DNA from 4 places in the Streptomyces sp. DT190 genome. Region 3 is predicted to be linked to each of the others. Evidence: riboswitches for the same ligand, from Rfam matches in the RefSeq annotation. Region 3 holds a riboswitch; each other region holds the start of a gene.

Region 1 (4,203 bases), on a different contig from region 3:
CCACAGAGTGTCCCAGTTGACGCCGCCGAGGCCGCCGAGGGTCCAGGCGAGGACCGCGCGGGCCTCATTGCCCCGGTCGGTGGTCAGCAGCAGCAGATACAGCACCGCGGTCAGGACCGCGGCGATGGCCACTCCGGACAGGACCAGCCGCGCGGAGGTGATCCGGCCGCCGGTGCGAGCGGTTGAGTAGACGAGCAGCAGTGCGCCGAGCGCGCCCGCGAACGCGGCAACGGACAGCGACACCGGCCCGAACACAGTGATGCCGAAGACGATCACTACCACGGCGCCCAGCGATGCCCCGGAGGAGACACCGAGCAGGTAGGGCTCGGCGAGCGGGTTGCGGATCAGAGCCTGCAAAGCGGCCCCCACGACGGCGAGCCCGGCACCGGCCACCGCGCCGAGCAGTACCCGTGGCGCACGGACGTCCAGCACGATGGTCTCCCGCGCCCGCGACCAGTCCTGCTTGACCCAGTCGGCGCCCAGCGCGTGCGTCGTGATGCCCCACACCTGGCCGGGCGGTACCTGAACCGAACCGATCGCCAAGCCCGCTGTGGCGGATACCACCAGCAGGACGGCCAGGACGACGAGCGTGACGGTGAGACCGGCCCCGCCGCCGCGCCTGTCGTCCCGCTTCCCCGCTCGCACGGCCCGCCCGGCGGCGGCGGTGACCGGGGCCCTCACGCGAAGCTCTCGGGATGGATGCCGCGGGCCAGGTCCTGCACCGCGTATGCCGAGCGCACGCCTACCAGCGTCGCGGTCAGCGGCAGCACGACGAACCGCTTGTTGCTGATGGCGGGCACGTCCCGCAGAGCGGGCTGAGCGAGCAAGAACTTCTTCTTCTGCTCGACGCTTCCGGCGCCCGCGTAGTCGTAGATCGCGATGACGTCTGGTTTGCGCTCGACGACCTGCTCCCAGGAGACGTCACCGAAGACGTCGTCGAGGTCGGCGAAGACGTTCTTGCCGCCGGCCAGCCGGATCAGTTCGGTGCCCAGGCTCTTGCCGCCCGCGGTGAAGGCGGTCTTGTCGCCACTGTCATAGACGAAGACGGACACCGGGCGCTTGCCCTTGACGGCGCTGGTGGCTCTGTCGACCCGTGCCTGGAGGTCGGCGACCAGTTTGTCCGCGCGGTCGGGCACGCCGAAAATCGTGCCGACGGTGCGGACTTCGTCGTAGGAGTCCTGCATCGTCACGCGCTTCTTGCCGCAGTACTCGCGGTTGAGGTGGGTGTCGATGCCGACGTCGGCGAACGCCTTGCGGGAGCGGCCCTCGTTCTCGGCGAAGGCGCTGCCGTAGCCGCCGTACACGAGGTCCGGCTCGGCCTCCAGGACGGTCTCGAAGGAGGGCTCCTTCTTCGCCAGTTCGGGGATCGCCTCGTAGTCCCTCTTCAGCTCGGGCAGGACGGCGGAGTCGGGGAAGGCGGTGCCGACCATGCGGTTCTTCAGGCCCAGGGACAGCATGAGTTCCGCCGGGTGCTGGTGGATGGTGACGACACGCTCGGGGGCCTTGTCATACGTCGTCTTCACGCCGCAGTTGTCGACGGTGACGGGGAAGCCCCCGGCCGACGGGGCCGTGGCTTTCGTGTCCTGGGCGGTGTTTTGGGACGATCCGCAGCCAGCGGTCAGCAGTGCTGCCGACAGGGCCACGGCCGCAGCCGTCGCGCGCAGGGCACGGCGTCGGCGGGCAGGGGTGAACAGCGGGGGACGGGACGTGCCGTCGTACACGTGAAGCCTCCTGGGAGTCCGCGCTCCTCGGAACGGGCCCGCGACAGGCCAGTGTCCTGACTCCCGGATCGACGCTTTCCCTCGCCTTCCCGCGCGGCGCGCAGTGGCGTGTTGAAGGGTGCACTCCCCGGTCACAGTGGCGGGACCGTGCCGGATTCGCACCGGCTTCCTGTCTCCCGTCGCGGTGATGACCCGCTGATTCTACGGCCTGCCGGCAAGTGGCCAAAAGGGCGTGCGAACAAGCCCGAGCGCCCCTGCCAGGCCCTCACGCCTCACGCACTGCCCGCAGTATCAGCCGCTCGGCGTTCTCGTCGTAGGGGCGGCCGTCGAAGCCGCCGAAGACCTCCACCCGGCCGAACCCCACCTCCGCCACCATCCGCCGCAACTCCACTGCGCTGTACACGAACCACACCCGAGGTCGGGGACCTTCAGGGCGTCGGCGATGTGGGGGTGGATCACCCGTAGCCTCCTTGGGCGAAGGAACACTGGTGGCCGAGCGAGTGGAAGAAGGCGGAGAGGTCGGACTTCTGGTCGGCGTCCAGGCGACCGGGGAAGAGGTAGCCGATCAGGCAGCCGGTGTGGGCGACGAAGATGCCGTCGGCGCCGAACCGCTCCTGGTGGCCGAGCATGCTGTCGAACGTCGTCTTGGGCAGCACGCTCTGCGACAGGGTCGCGCTGGCTGTGGCCGCCCGGGCGACGGCGGCCGGGTCGCCGGAGGCGAAGCCCTTCAGCAGGTCGGTCAGGCACCGCTCGTACTCCTCCCCGTGCCGCCGGTAGTGCGCCAGCAGCAGGTCGGTGACGGCGGTGGTGTCCACCGTCCCGGGTTCGCTGATGTACGCCGTGTGGAAGCCGATGTCCGTGCCCAGGCGCCGCACCATCCGATGCCGGCCACTGAGGTACAGCGCGAACTCCTCGAGGAAGACGCTGTCGGCCCGCTCGACCGCCGCCAGGATGCCCAGCACCACGTCCCTGTCGTAGGGCAGCGCGAAGAGCCGGAACAGGCAGCGCAGGGTGGCAACGATGTCGGCGGTCGAACTCGCCATCCCCACACCCACCCGCAGGTCGGAGTGGGCACTCCAGCGACCCGGCGGCAGCGTGAGCCCGAAGTGTTCCAGAAAGAGCCGGGCCGCGAGGGCGGCCTTCTCGCCGAGTGGCGGCGCGCCCGGCGGCTCGGTCCCTTCGGTGAAGTGTGTCCAGGAGTGGCGGTCCACGGGGAACGACACGATGGCGATGTCCGGCTCCGTGCCCGCCCGCAGCGGGCCCTGATACAGCTCGCCCAGCGTGCCGTGGCAGACGCCGGACACGGTACGGCCCTCACGAACCTTCCCTTGCCGCCGACCCGGTCCTCGAGGTCACCGTGCACAGCCCGCAGATCGCCTACGGGCGCAGTGGCAGGTCTTCGGACTCGTGGGCTCGCTCACCGGGGACACCGCTCACCAGTGGGCACCTACCGGCCGTCGCTTCCCCGGCCCCCGCACGACTCGGACCCAGTGCTGTTGACGGCTGTCGTTCCCACTCACCGCTGCGGGACAGCCCCGGATTCCCACCGGGTTCCCTCTTGCGTCGCGCCACCGGATCCTGACGGCCGGGAGCTCGAACCGACTGCGTCCATCAGCGTAGGGCGGCTCCCGCCGCTGCGGCAGGGGCGGGGCCGGAGTTGTCCGGATGCGGTCGGTCGGGTGGCGGCACCGGAACCTTGAACCGATCCGGCCTACCGGGAGAACGACTCTGGCCGGATGTGCCCTCGGTGATCCCGGCCACGCTCGTCACACTGGGGCGTCGACGTCACCCTCACCTCCCCGCGGAGGACCGCGCCCGGAAGGCCCAGGATGCTGCCAGAGACGACGCCGGAGGACAGCGGCACGACGAACCCGCCACCCGCACGGGACAAGCGCCCGCCCGAGCGTGTCGTCCTGCGAGCCGACCTGCGTGCCGCGCTCCCCGACGCGAGCGCGGCTGTGCTGGTCACGATGGCGGTCTTCGCGTTCCTGTACGCCCGCATGGAGTCGGGTGACGCGGCGACGGTCGCCGTCATGCCGTTCATGAACGACGCCGGCACCTACTGGATGTATCTGCTCAGCCAGGCATTCGGCTGGTCGGGCCTGCTGTGGGCCTGGGGCACGGTCATGCTCGGCCTGCTGCTGTCGGGGCCGCGCCCCACCCGGCTGCGGGTGTCACGGCAGGTGCTGGAACGCTGGCACCGCACCACGAGCCTGACCACGATGGCCCTGATGTTCGCGCACGCGCTGATGTTCGCGGCGGAACTCGTGTGCTATGAGGCCCAACTGGCATGGGCCCAGCGGTTGTGGGCGGGATTCGCGGACACGTTCGTGCCCGGCTGGTACGACTCCGGAACCGGCCGGATCGCCATCCCCCTAGGCCAGGGCGCTCTGTATCTGGCCGTCCCGTTGGGCCTGTTGTTCTACATCCGCCACCGTATCGGCGGCAACACCTGGCGCCGACTGCACCGCTTCGTCATCGT
Region 2 (4,203 bases), on a different contig from region 3:
GCTCGCGCTGGGCCTGAACTCCCTCACGGAGGGGTTGCTGCTGCTGTTCCCGCAGCAGACGGAGGGCCTCTACCAGTGGAACCAGGGCAGCATCGGCCAGAACGGCTTCGACGGCGTCGTGCAGATGCTGCCCGTCGCCCTGGTGGGGCTCGCCGGGCTGCTGCTGGTCGCCCGGCGGGTCGACGCGCTCGCCCTCGGCGACGACGCGGCGCGCGGACTGGGCGTGCCGGTGCACGCCACCCGCGTCACGGTGGTGGTGCTGGCGGCGCTGCTGTCCGCGGCGGCCGTCACCCTCACCGGCCCGCTCGGCTACGTCGGGCTCTGCGCGCCCGCCCTGGTCCGGCCGCTCTCGCGCCGGTTCCGCGGCTTCGTCCGCGCCCGGGCGGTACTGCCCGCGGCCGGACTGGCCGGGGCCGCGCTGGTGCTCGGCTCAGACGTGCTGCTGCGGGCCCTGATCCCCGCGGACACGGCGGTCGGCGTACCCACCGGCATCGTCACCAGCCTGGTCGGGGCCGTGTTCCTCGTGGTGACGGCCCTGCGGCTGCGGGACACCGCCGGGGTGGAGGCTCCCGACCGGATGCGCATCCCCGGCCGGACGGCGTTCCTTGCCACGGTGGCCGCCCTGGCCGCCGTGACCGTCGCGGTCGCCCTCGCCGGCGTCCTGCTGGGCGACAGCAAACTCCTGCTCGGCGACGTCGCCAACTGGGCGCAGGGCCGGGCCGGGCGGACCGTCTCCTTCGTCCTGGACACCCGAGTGCCGCGCGTGCTCGCGGCGTTGTGCGCGGGCGCCGCGCTCGCCCTGGCCGGCACGCTGGTGCAGGCCGTGACCCGCAATCCGCTGGCCGAGCCCGGGGTGCTGGGCGTGTCGGGCGGCGCCGCGCTCGGGGCCGTGCTGCTCGTGACCACGGTGCCCGCCGCCGGTTCCTGGGGCGTCGCCGGGGCCGCGTTCGCCGGGGCGGCGCTGGCCTCCGCCCTCGTCTTCGGGCTCGCCGCCCGGGGCGGCTACCAGCAGAACCGGCTGGTCCTGGTCGGCATCGGCGTGGCCGCCGGGTCGACGGCGCTGATCAGCCTGCTCATCGTGCTCACCGACCCGTTCAACGCCACGAAGGCGCTGACCTGGCTGTCCGGTTCGACGTACGGGCGCACCACGGCGGACGTGGTGCCCGTGGCGCTCGTGCTGGTCCTGGGACTGGCCGTCGCGGTCGCCCGGCGCACCGAGCTGGACCTCGTCTCGCTGGACGGGGACACCCCGCGTCTGCTGGGCCTCGGGCTGCCCCGGGCCCGGCTCGGCTTCCTGGTGGTGGGCGTGCTGCTCGCGGCGACCGCCGTGGCCTCGGCCGGCACCATCGGCTTCGTGGGCCTGGTCGCCCCGCACGCGGCCCGGGCCCTGGTGGGCCGACGGCACGTCCGGGTGGTGCCGGTCGCCGTGCTGCTCGGCGCCGCGCTCGTCGGGGCGGCCGACCTGCTGGGCCGGACCGTGATCGCCCCGGCCCAGCTGGGCGCCGGCCTGATGACGGCCGTGATCGGCACGCCGTACTTCCTGTGGCTGCTGGTCCGGAGCCGGCGGGCGGCCTGAGGCCGTGTCAGGGGCGGTCCCCGTCCCGTCGCGCCCGCGGGCTGAAGACGTACAGGCCGAGGATGTCGGGCAGCGGGGCGACGCCCGGGCCGCCGGCCCGCACCCAGGAGACGACGTCCTCGGTGGCGGCCGGGTCGTTGACCAGGCCGAGCCAGACCGGGCGGGCGCCGGCGGCCCGGCCCGCGGCGGACGGCTGCACGACGACGACGTTGGCCTGGTCGCAGACGTCCAGGCAGTCGGAGATCCGCACCGGCGCCGCCGCGCGCAGACGCTCGGTCTGGGCGGCGTGGTCGACGCCGGTCACCTTGGGGCTGCCGCAGCAGCAGTCGCGGCACACCACGACGCGGCACGGCGCAGGGCCGCCGCCGCGGGTCTCGTCCTGGGGGTCGCCGGCCGGCGTCGCGGGCATGCCGCACCTGCCCTCTCTCCGGGGAGATCCGCCCCGGTGGTCCGTCGAGGAGGCGACCGCGTGAGTCTCCTGGCTCTCGGGTCGCCGCCGGTCCCGGCCTTCCCACCCGGCTGCGGGCAGTGGCCTGTCGGGACCGGCTCGCCGATCACAGTGGCGGGACCGCGCCGGATTCACACCGGCTTCCTCGTCCGCCGTCGCCTTTGTCGCCGGTCATCATTCCATGGCGCCGGGGCGGCCGGCGGGCCGCCCGAGCGGGTGGGGCAGCGGCAGGTAGCGGGCGTCGGCGCCGTCCGCGCCTGTCCAGCGCAGCAGCAGGTTCGTCTTGGCGGGCAGCGTCGGGGAGGCGAGCAGGGCGGGGATCTCCGGCAGGTCGTGCCGGGCGAGCTCGCGGCGGGCGGCGGGCCAGGGGTCGAAACCGGGCCATCGTTCGGTGAGGGCACCGGCGATCTCGGTGAGGTGGTTGACGACCAGGCAGTACACCAGCCGCTCCCAGCCGGCCGCGCGCGCCACGTCCGCCAGCAGCTTCACGCCCTCGGCGTCCCGGTACAGCACCTGCACGGGCATGCCGTCGGCGTCCACGGCGACCAGCGTGTTCTGCAGATGGGCCTCGACGACGACGCCGTGCCCGGCGAAGGCGGCCAGGGCCGGGGGCACCGCGTGCGACAGGTAGGCCTCCCACCAGGTGCCCGGGTCGGTGACGCGGTCGAGCGGGTTGCCGTCGAAGCCCTCCACCAGACCGGCCGCGAGCAGCGGGGTCGCTCCGGGCACGAGTCGGCCGGCGAAGCCGTCGCGGACCAGGACGGCCAGGGCCTCGAAGGCGAAGCCGGCGGTGCGGTACCCGCGGTCGCCGAGCCAGCCGGGCGGGCCGTCGTACGCCGCGAAGGCCGCGCCCGCGGCGCTGTCGGTCCGGCGCAGGGCGAGCAGGTCGTGGCGCCACAGCCGGCGGATGTCGTTGGTGATGCGCACGTCCAGGCTGAACTTCAGGAACAGGTCGCGCTCCGGGGCGTACACGGTGCGGACGGCGGCCGTCGGCCAGGTGGTGAAGGACGTCGTGCCGAGCCGGAGGAGTCTGCCGTCCGCGAAGGCGGGGGCCAGCTCCCGGGCGGCCAGGTCGAGTTGCCAGGGGTGGGCGGGGAGCAGCCGGTAGCCGGGCGGGGCGGTGCCGAGGGCGTCGAGGGCCGCGGTGTCGCCGTCCTCGACGACGGTGTCCTCCCGCACCCCGAGCAGGACCAGGGGGAAGCGGGTGTACGCCTCGGGCGCGTACGGCAGCCAGGCGGCGGCGGGGCCGGTGCCACGGGTCTTGGGGGCCGGGTGGTGGGTGTGACCGGTGAGCAGGCACTGCTCGGACCGCTGGTGGAGGTCCTCGGGCGGGGTGGCCGCGGCGCGGGCGGTGAGCAGCGCGGCCACGGTGTCCCGGCTGCGGATCATCTCGGCGGGCAGCTCGGCGTTGGCCAGGCCGGTGTGCCGGCGCAGCTCCTCGGCGACCAGATCGACCAGGCCGGTGTGGCCGAGGCGCTGCCAGGCGCCCGCCACCTCGACCTCCGGCTCGGCGGGCCGCCGGGTACCGCGCACGCGCAACAGGCGGTCCTGGCCCGGCAGGCGGTACACACGGTGTCCGCCCTCCTCGCGCACCGGCCGGGCGATCTCGCGCAGCAGGCAGTTGAGCAGGGGAACGGCGGCGACGGCGTCGGCGAGGGCGCCGGTGGCCGGGTCGTCACCGTGGGCCGAGTCGTCGTCGGCGGGCGGGGGCATGAGGTCCACGCGTTCCACTCGTCCCTGTGGTCCTTCCGGCGTTCCGGGCGGAGATGATCAGTATGCCGGTCGTCGCCGTTCCGCTGTGACGCCCTATTCGTACCCGAGGAGTCCGCCCGTGCACCGTCCCCCCAGCGCCGAGACCGAGGTCGCCGACGAGCTGTCCGTCGTGCGGCCCGGTCTCCTGCCGCGCTACGAGGCCGAACTGCCCGGCGCCCGGGCGGCCGTGCTGTCCCGCCTGTGGCGCGGTCTGACCCATGATCCACTGCCCTGGGTGAGCGGTGTGCGGCGGGGCCGGGACGGGCTGGTCCTGACCCTGTCCGACGGCCGCCGGCTGCACGGTCCGCTCCCGGATCCGTACGCGACCGGGGCGTACGTCACCGCCGTGCGGCTCGGCGGGACGGAGTACGGCGATCCGGCGCGGCTGATGACGGACCTCGGCGTGCCGCACTCCGGGTCCTTCGCG
Region 3 (4,203 bases):
TCCGCCGTCGCGGGTGTCCAGGCCCGCCGGTGCGGGATGCGGCCCAGCCGTACGACGTCCTCCACCGTCAGCTCGACCTGGGTGTCCGACTGCTGCTCGACGACGGCGAGGCGACGGGCGACGGTGCGGCGGGGCAGGTCGCCCAGCGGTGTGCCGTCGAGGGTGACGACTCCCGCGGACGGGGTGAGCAGCCCGGCCATCAGCCGCAGCAGCGTGGACTTGCCGGAGCCGTTGGGGCCGAGGACGCCGACGGTCGAGCCGGGCTCCGGCGCGAGGACGACGCCGTCGAGGATCAGGCGCCCGTCGGCACGGCGCCCGACCCGGTCGGCCCGCAGCCCGCCGGCCCCGTGCCCGGCCTCGTCGGCACCACGCCCGACCTCTTCCGCACCCCGACCGACTTCGTGGGCACCACGCCCGGCCCGTTCCGCATACTCGGCCCGTTCCGCATACTCGGCCCGTTCCGCATACTCGGCCCGTTCCGCATGCGCGGCCCGCTCGGCATGCGCGGCCCGCTTCCCGCGTTCGGCGCCCCGGTCCGCGCCGTCCTCGTCCCGTGCCCCCGCCCCGCTCACCGCACCCTCCGCGTCCGGTACAGCACGGCCACGAAGGCCGGCACCCCGATCAGCGAGGTCACGACGCCGACCGGGACCTCCCGGGGATCGAGGACCGTCCGGGCCAGCGTGTCCACCCACACCAGGAAGACCGCGCCGGCCAGCGCCGTGACCGGCAGCAGCCGGGCGTGCCCGGGTCCGGTCAGCGCGCGGGCGGCGTGCGGCAGGACCAGCCCGACGAAGCCGATCGCCCCGGCCGAGCTGACCAGCGCCGCCGTGAGCAGGGCCGTGACGCACAGCAGCACCAGCCGGGTGCGGGCCACGGACACCCCCAGCGCGGCCGCCGCGTCCTGCCCGAAGGCGAAGGCGTCGAGGGTACGGGCGTACGCGAGGCACACCACCAGGGCCACGGCCAGCACGGCCAGGCACAGCCACACGTCGGTCCAGCCGACCCCGCCGAGCGAGCCGAGGAGCCAGAACAGCACGCCCCGGGTCGTCTCGGCGTCCGCGGACGTCATCACCACGAAGGACGTGAGGGCCGAGAACAGCTGCATGGCGGCGACCCCGGCGAGGACCACCCGGTCGGTGGTGCCGCCCAGGGTGTGGCTGAGCAGCAGCACCAGCGCGAAGGAGACCAGGGCTCCGAGGAACGCGCCGGCGGAGACGGAGACGGCACCGCCGCCCGCGCCCAGCACGACCACGAGCACCGCGCCGGTGGAGGCGCCCGAGGAGACCCCGAGCACGAACGGATCGGCGAGCGGGTTGCGCAGCAGCGACTGCATCACCGCCCCGCACACGGCGAGTCCGGCCCCGCACACGGCCGCGAGCAGGGTGCGGGGCAGCCGCAGTTGCCACACGATGCCGTCCCGGATCGGCGTCAGGTCCGAGCTGCCGAGGCCGAGGTGGGCGGCCACCGCGGACCACACCTCACCGACCCGGATGTCGGCGGGGCCGATGGTGATGGCCACGGCCAGGGAGGCGACGAGCGCGAGGGACCCGGCCGCACCCAGCGCGAGCCCGGTCCGGCGGCGGGGCCGGGCCCCGGCGTCCGCGAGTCCCTTGGCGGTCACTTCACCAGCCCGAACCGGCGCAGCCCCGCGGCCACGCGTTCCACACCCTCGACCGTGCGGATGGTCGGGTTCATGGCCTGCCCGCTGAGCAGCACGTACCGCTTGTGCCGGACGGCGTCCATGTTCTTCGTGGCCGGGTTGGACTCCAGGAAGGCGATCTTCTTCGCGGCCGATTCGGCGGTCTGCGACCTGCGGGTCAGATCACCGATGACGAGGACGTCGGGGTCACGGTCGGCGACCGTCTCCCAGTTGATCTGCGGCCACTCCTCGTGCGTGTCGTCGAAGACGTTCCGCGCGCCCAGCGACCGGGTGATGATGCCGGGCGCCCCGCAACAGCCCGCCATGTAGGGCGACTCGGAGTTGGCGAACCAGTACAGGAGGGTGACGTCCGAGGCGTCGACGCCCGCGGTGGCCTTCCGCATGCGCTGCCGCAGGGAGGCCACGAGTGCGTCGCCGCGCTCGGGCACCCCGAAGACGGCGGCGAGGTCGCGCACTTCGCCGTAGACGGTGTCCATGCCGAGGGCCTCGTCGCGGGCGCCGTCGCCGCCGCCCGAGTTGTCCTTGCCGGCGCAGTCGGACGGGGAGACGTAGGTGGGGACGCCGAGCTTCTCGAACTGCTCACGGGTGGCCACGCCGCCCTGCCCGAGGGTGGAGACGAAGGAGGCGGCGACGAAGTCCGGGTCGGCGTCCAGGACCCGTTCGAAGGAGGGGTTGCCGTCGGCGATGCGCGGCACGGAGGCGTCGGCCTTCTCCAGCCCCTTCATCACGGGGTCGGTCCAGGTGGCGGTGCCCGCGAGGCGGTCGGCGAGGCCGAGGGAGAGCAGGATCTCGGTGGTGCCCTGGTTGAGGGAGACGGCGTGCCGGGGCGGGGCCTCGACGCGGACCGCGTGGCCGCAGTTGCCGAGGGTGACGGCGGCGGCCCGCGCGGGGGTGGGCCCGGCGTCGCCGCAGCCGGTCAGGAGCAGGGAGCCGGCCGCGAGCAGCACGGCGGCACGGGCGGGTGGGGCGAGCGGCACGGGAACCAGTCCTCAGTCGTCGAGGGCCCGATCGCGGAGCCCGGTCGTACGGTGCTCCCCCGCCGCGCTCCGGCCGCGGGGGCCGCCAGCAGGTCTTCGGACTCGGGTTCACCCGGATCGGAGCGCCTTCCCGGACTCACGTGCCGGAGTCCAGTGGCCGAGGCCCCGCCCGTCCCCCTCACCGCTGCGCGTCAGTTCCGGATTCGCACCGGATTCCCTGACCCACGTACATGGGTTCGACTGGCCTCGGCAAGCTATCACGGGGGCTCCCGGGGAATCACCGCACGTCCCGCGGCGTTGCCGGGAGAGCACTTCTTTCACGACGTTCCGAGGAGGCCGCCGGTGTACGGCGACGAGGCAAAGGTCCGCAGGATCCTCAACGAGCTCGGCGACACCTGGGCCGTGGTGGGCCTGTCGTCGAACCGGCAGCGCGCGGCGTACGGCGTCGCGGCGGTGCTCCAGCGCTTCGGCAAGCGGGTCGTGCCCGTCCACCCGAAGGCCGAGACGGTGCACGGCGAGCAGGGGTACGCGAGTCTGGCGGACATCCCCTTCGACGTGGACGTCGTGGACGTGTTCGTCAACGGCGAGCTGGCCGGAGCCGTCGCGGACGAGGCGGTCGCGACGGGCGCGAAGGGCGTCTGGTTCCAGCTGGGCGTGGTCGACGAGGCGGCGTACGAGCGGACCCGCGCCGCGGGCCTGGAGATGGTGATGGACCGCTGCCCGGCGATCGAGATCCCGCGGCTCGGGCGGTGACCGGCGCGGCTCCCCGCCCCGGGGCGGGGAGCCGATGCGCCCCTCCGGCCGTCGTGCGGGTGCCCGCCCGCTGACGCCGGCTCCATAATGAGCGGCATGGCCAACCCCCCGCCGCTCCCCGGCTCCGGCGCTCCGCAACGCTTCCCGGTCGTCGTCGTGGGCGCCGGCCCCGCCGGTCTGACCGTGGCCAACATCCTGCGGGCCGCCTCGGTGGACTGCCTGGTGCTGGAGACCGAGACCCGGGAGTTCATCGAGCGGCGGCCCCGCGCCGGGGTCATCGAGGAATGGGCCGTGCGCGGCCTGGAGAAGCGCGGTCTGGCGCGCAACCTGCTGGACCGCGCGGAGCTGCACACCGCCTGCGAGTTCCGCTTCGGCGGGGAGCGCTACCGCTTCTCCTACGGGGAGCTGACGGGCAGCCACCACTTCGTCTACCCGCAGCCCCTGCTGGTGACGGACCTGGTCCGCGAGTACGCCGACGTGCGCGGCGGCCGGATCCGCTTCGGCGTCCGGGACGTCCGGCTCCACGACCTCGACTCCGACCGGCCCTCGGTGTCGTACGTCTGCCCCGACACGGGTGAACGGCAGGTCGTGCGGACGCAGTTCGTCGCCGGGTGCGACGGGGCGCGCGGGGTGACCCGGGCGTCGCTGCCCCCGGAGCGGGTGCGCGTCGCCCGGCACGACTACGGCATCGGCTGGCTGGCGCTGCTCGCCGAGGCGCCGCCGTCCGCGGACTGCGTGCTGTTCGGCTGTCACGCCCGCGGGTTCGCCGGGCAGATGCCGCGCAGCCCGGAGGTGACGCGCTATTACCTGCAG
Region 4 (4,203 bases), on a different contig from region 3:
AGCGTCGGCATGGTGATCATGACGCTGGCCATGACCAGTACGTCGTCCGGCCCGGTGCTCGCCCTGGGCAGCGGGCACTCGATGGCGCACATGCCGGGCATGGAGAATATGGCGAGTTCGCCCCACACACACGAGACGGCCGGCACGGAATCTCACGAGATGGCCGGCATGGAGTCCATGGAGGGGATGGGCTCCACGTACCATGGGATGGACATGCCAGGCATGACGAACGCCGCGGCCGACGCCGGATCCTCCGCGGGGTCGGGTTCTGTGTGGCGGTATGTGGTCGTGGCACTCGCCGTGTATTTCCTGCTGTCGATCGGTGCGTCCCTGTGGGCCAGGATGCGCGGTACGGGGAACGGCGGCCGGAGGGCGGGCTCCAAGTCGAGCCTGGGCCGCTGGCTGCTCGCCATGCCGGACACGGTGCTCGTCTACCTGGCGTCGCTGACGATCTCGGTATGGGACAGGGCCAGGTCGGAGCAGCGGTCCGGGCACGGTCGGCGCCGCAAGCTCGGAGCCGCGCCGGACGCGGCGCTCGCGGCCCATATCGGCATGGGCGGAACCATGTCCGCGATGCTGCTGATGATGGCCGTGTGACAGCCGGTCGTCACTGACCGGCACGACGACGGCGCCTCCCTGTGCCACAGCCCCACAACCGTGATCCACAGGGCCGCGAATCGCCACGGAACGGAATCGCCGACCCGGATCTGCGACTCGTGCTCGGTCTCCGGATCGGCAAGAATGGACCCAAGCGATCGACGTGCCCGGGCGGGCCCGGATTCCGCGATCACCAGCGTGGCCCAGCTGCGGGCGCCCATCCGAAGGGTCCGGCCCGATGTCGCCTCCACAGCTCCGCAGGCGTTGCGTTCCGTTGGCGCTCGGAGCAGCCGCCGTCCTGCTGCTCGCGACCGCCTGTGCCGACGGGGACAACGAACCTGCCTCGACTTCACCCAGCCCCTCGCCCACTATGTCCGCCACTACCGCGGGCGTGGATCGCATCACGATGGAGAACTTCGCGTTCACCCCGGAGGATCCCCAGGTGCGGCCGGGAGAGAAGATCACCGTGGTGAACAAGGATTCCGCCGCCCACACCGTCACGGCCACGGAAGGCGACGCCTTCGACACCGGCAGCATCGCCGACGGGAAGTCCGGGACGTTCACAGCCCCGTCCAAGGCGGGCGAGTACGCCTTCGTCTGCACCTTCCACCCGAACATGACGGGCACGCTGATCGTCCGCTGAGCCTTCCGAGCCCTCGGCCGACGGCACCGCCTGACACGGGCGTCGGCCGAGGTCATGCCGCTGAGGCGTCAGGTCACGGACACGGTGGACGCCGGGGGCAGGCTCGCCTCTGTCCGCACACGCGACGCCCGCACGCCGAGCAGTCCGAAGCCCACTGCCAGCCCGCCCCAGAGCAGGCCCATGGAGGCGGCCGACAGCACCCGGAAGTCCCACACCAGGGCGGCCGGGGCAGCCACGGCGTCGGGGTTGTCCGGCAGCGCGAACAGCGACGTCAGCGCGGCCAGCACGATGGCCGCCACGGCCAGCTGACGCAGCGGCGCGGAACGATCGTGTTCCGCCAGCCACCCGTGGATGCGCCAGGCCAGGACGACGGCGATCAAGCCGATCGCAGTGGCCGCGAGCCATGCGTTGACACGGGTGTCGAGCGTTCCCGGATCACCCACGCCCGGCGGGTTGGCCGGGTAGCGCAGGAAGGGCAGCAGCCAAACCCCGGTGAATCCGGCGCCCGCCAGTATCAGCGACCGTCGCCAGGGCGCGGCGTCCGGATCCCGGCGGTGCAGGATCGCGTACACGACGGCGAACAGGACACCGAGCGCCGCTCCAGTGAGGACCGCGGCCACCAGCAGGCCCGCGTGCTGCGTGGAGCGGGAGAAGACCTCTGCCGCGGCCGGTCCGCCGCCGGCCTCCTCACGGACGGCTTCCAGCCGCACCGCCCGGTCCAGTACGGGCTCGGCCAGCAGCCACGAGAATCCTCCACTGACCACGCCGGCGGCTCCACCCGCGAGCGCACCGCGCCCGAGCAGGGACAGAAGTGACGTCACGAGTGACCCTCTCAATGGCAGGGACCGGCAAAAAGGTGCCGACCGTCGTGGGCGAACTCGTGGACGTAGTTGGCGGATGCCGCGACCTTGCCCAGGGCCGGCGACAGCAACGCGCCCTGATCCAGGAAGACCGCGTCCAGCGCGACCAGGGCGAGGATCACCGCAGCTGCAGCGATCAGGCCGTCTCGCAGCGGATGGACGACCAGGCCCGCGACCGATCGTGCCTGTGAAGCCGCCGAAGCACGCATGGAACCTCCTCGCGGGGTGCACACGCCCCGCCGTTCAGGAGGACGACGGGTCAGTGTCTGACTCCCGGGGCAACCCCGGTCACAGTGGCGGGACCGTCCCGGATTCTCACCAGGTTCCTGCTCACCGTCGCCTCGATGTGAAGTTGTCGTCGCAGACGCGACGGCTACTAAGTAAATTAGCGAAACCGGCGCCTTTCAAACAGACCATGTGGGCAGCACCACAGACTGGGGAATACCCCGTGGGGGTATAGTGTTCTTATCCGTCGGGAGGGCTGGCACCCAGCCGCCGCCCGCCGAACGACCCCACGCACGCAACCTGAGGAAGAAGCCATGACCACCGAGACGAACACCAGCTCCGGCTCCTGCTGCGGTTCCTGCGGGTCCGACGCCACGGTCGACATTCAGGGCACCGGCGTCACCACCGTCTACAAGGTGTCCGGCATGACCTGCAGCCACTGCGAGGGCGCGATATCGAAGGAGATCTCCGCGCTGGACGGCGTCACCTCGGTCCAGGCCGTCGCCAAGACCGGTGAGGTGACCGTCATCTCCGCCGCGCCGCTCGACGAGGTGGCGGTCCGCGCCGCCGTCGACGAGGCCGGCTACGAGCTCGTCGGCCGCGCCTGAAGACTGTCGGGGCCCTGGGCCCCGACACCGCGATACCCCCGCGCCGGGACGTACCGCTCCGCTGAAACGGACGCCATACGTCCCGGCAACCCCCAGGAGATACGCACATGACCAGCACGGCTACCGAGAAGGCCCCGTCCGCCACGGCCACCGCGCCCGCCCGTGAGGTCGAACTCTCCGTCGGCGGCATGACCTGCGCCTCGTGCGCGGCCCGCATCGAGAAGAAGCTCAACCGCATGGACGGCGTCGCCGCGACCGTCAACTTCGCCACGGAGAAAGCCAAGGTCGCCTACCCGGAAGGCATCGAGGTCGCCGACCTCATCGCCACCGTGGAGAAGACCGGCTACACGGCCGAGGAGCCACCCCCGCCCGCCTCCGCCCCTGCCGACGAGCGCGAGGGCGAGGCCACTCCGGCGGCGGACAGCGAGCTGCTGTCCCTGCGGCAGCGTCTGTACGTGTCGCTGGTGCTGACCGTGCCCGTGGTCCTGATGGCGATGGTCCCGGCCCTGCAGTTCGACAACTGGCAGTGGCTGTCGCTGACGCTCGCCGCTCCGGTCGTCGTCTGGGGCGCCTTCCCCTTCCACAAAGCCGCCTTCACCAACGCGCGGCACGGTGCCGCGACCATGGACACGCTGGTGTCCATCGGCACGCTCGCCGCCCTGGGCTGGTCGCTGTGGGCACTGTTCTTCGGACATGCCGGAATGCCGGGCATGCGGCACGACTTCGAGTTCACCATCTCCCGCTCGGACGGTTCGTCCTCCATCTACCTGGAGGCCGCAGCCGGCGTCACCACGTTCATCCTCGCCGGCCGCTACCTGGAGGCGAAGTCCAAGCGCAAGGCGGGTGCGGCGCTGCGGGCGCTGATGGAGCTGGGCGCCAAGGACGTCTCGCTTCTGCGCGACGGCCATGAAGTGCGTATTCCCGTCACGCAGTTGGCAGTTGGTGACCGCTTCGTCGTGCGGCCCGGTGAGAAGATCGCAACGGACGGGACCGTGTTCGAGGGCGCCTCGGCAGTCGACGCCTCCATGCTGACCGGCGAGTCCGTGCCGGTCGACGTGACCGTCGGCGACGCTGTGAGCGGCGCCACCGTGAACGCCGGAGGCCGACTGGTCGTCGAGGCGACCCGGGTCGGCGCCGACACGCAGCTCGCCCGCATGGCCAAGCTCGTCGAGGACGCGCAGAACGGCAAGGCCGAGGTGCAGCGCCTCGCCGACCGGATCTCTGCGGTCTTCGTACCGGTCGTCATTCTCATCGCCCTCGGCACCCTGCT

What was found. Region 3 has a riboswitch for cobalamin ahead of ACPXCS_RS16120 (ABC transporter substrate-binding protein). Riboswitches for the same ligand answer to the same signal wherever they lie in the genome.
Region 1: linked by a shared signal. The riboswitch ahead of ACPXCS_RS26210 (ABC transporter substrate-binding protein) and the one ahead of ACPXCS_RS16120 (ABC transporter substrate-binding protein) in region 3 are both predicted to bind cobalamin.
Region 2: linked by a shared signal. The riboswitch ahead of ACPXCS_RS36310 ((2Fe-2S) ferredoxin domain-containing protein) and the one ahead of ACPXCS_RS16120 (ABC transporter substrate-binding protein) in region 3 are both predicted to bind cobalamin.
Region 4: linked by a shared signal. The riboswitch ahead of ACPXCS_RS39280 (CbtB domain-containing protein) and the one ahead of ACPXCS_RS16120 (ABC transporter substrate-binding protein) in region 3 are both predicted to bind cobalamin.

Annotation. Positions count from the first base shown of each region.
Region 1 is NZ_JBNCNM010000016.1:94,219-98,421, reverse strand. It holds gene ACPXCS_RS26215 (FecCD family ABC transporter permease) at 1-645, opposite strand, end outside; gene ACPXCS_RS26210 (ABC transporter substrate-binding protein) at 678-1,721, opposite strand; cobalamin riboswitch at 1,751-1,948, opposite strand; gene ACPXCS_RS26205 (hypothetical protein) at 1,987-2,124, opposite strand; gene ACPXCS_RS26200 (hypothetical protein) at 2,177-3,025, opposite strand; cobalamin riboswitch at 3,096-3,339, opposite strand; gene ACPXCS_RS26195 (ferric reductase-like transmembrane domain-containing protein) at 3,551-4,203, shown strand, end outside.
Region 2 is NZ_JBNCNM010000032.1:43,480-47,682, forward strand. It holds gene ACPXCS_RS36305 (iron ABC transporter permease) at 1-1,576, shown strand, start outside; gene ACPXCS_RS36310 ((2Fe-2S) ferredoxin domain-containing protein) at 1,584-1,985, opposite strand; cobalamin riboswitch at 2,049-2,170, opposite strand; gene ACPXCS_RS36315 (IucA/IucC family protein) at 2,199-3,755, opposite strand; gene ACPXCS_RS36320 (IucA/IucC family protein) at 3,856-4,203, shown strand, end outside.
Region 3 is NZ_JBNCNM010000008.1:7,035-11,237, reverse strand. It holds gene ACPXCS_RS16130 (ABC transporter ATP-binding protein) at 1-335, opposite strand, end outside; gene ACPXCS_RS16125 (FecCD family ABC transporter permease) at 569-1,561, opposite strand; gene ACPXCS_RS16120 (ABC transporter substrate-binding protein) at 1,618-2,637, opposite strand; cobalamin riboswitch at 2,708-2,897, opposite strand; gene ACPXCS_RS16115 (CoA-binding protein) at 2,980-3,390, shown strand; gene ACPXCS_RS16110 (4-hydroxybenzoate 3-monooxygenase) at 3,487-4,203, shown strand, end outside.
Region 4 is NZ_JBNCNM010000046.1:9,267-13,469, forward strand. It holds gene ACPXCS_RS39265 (DUF5134 domain-containing protein) at 1-597, shown strand, start outside; gene ACPXCS_RS39270 (cupredoxin domain-containing protein) at 968-1,240, shown strand; gene ACPXCS_RS39275 (CbtA family protein) at 1,309-2,061, opposite strand; gene ACPXCS_RS39280 (CbtB domain-containing protein) at 2,073-2,309, opposite strand; cobalamin riboswitch at 2,341-2,485, opposite strand; gene ACPXCS_RS39285 (heavy-metal-associated domain-containing protein) at 2,640-2,933, shown strand; gene ACPXCS_RS39290 (heavy metal translocating P-type ATPase) at 3,041-4,203, shown strand, end outside.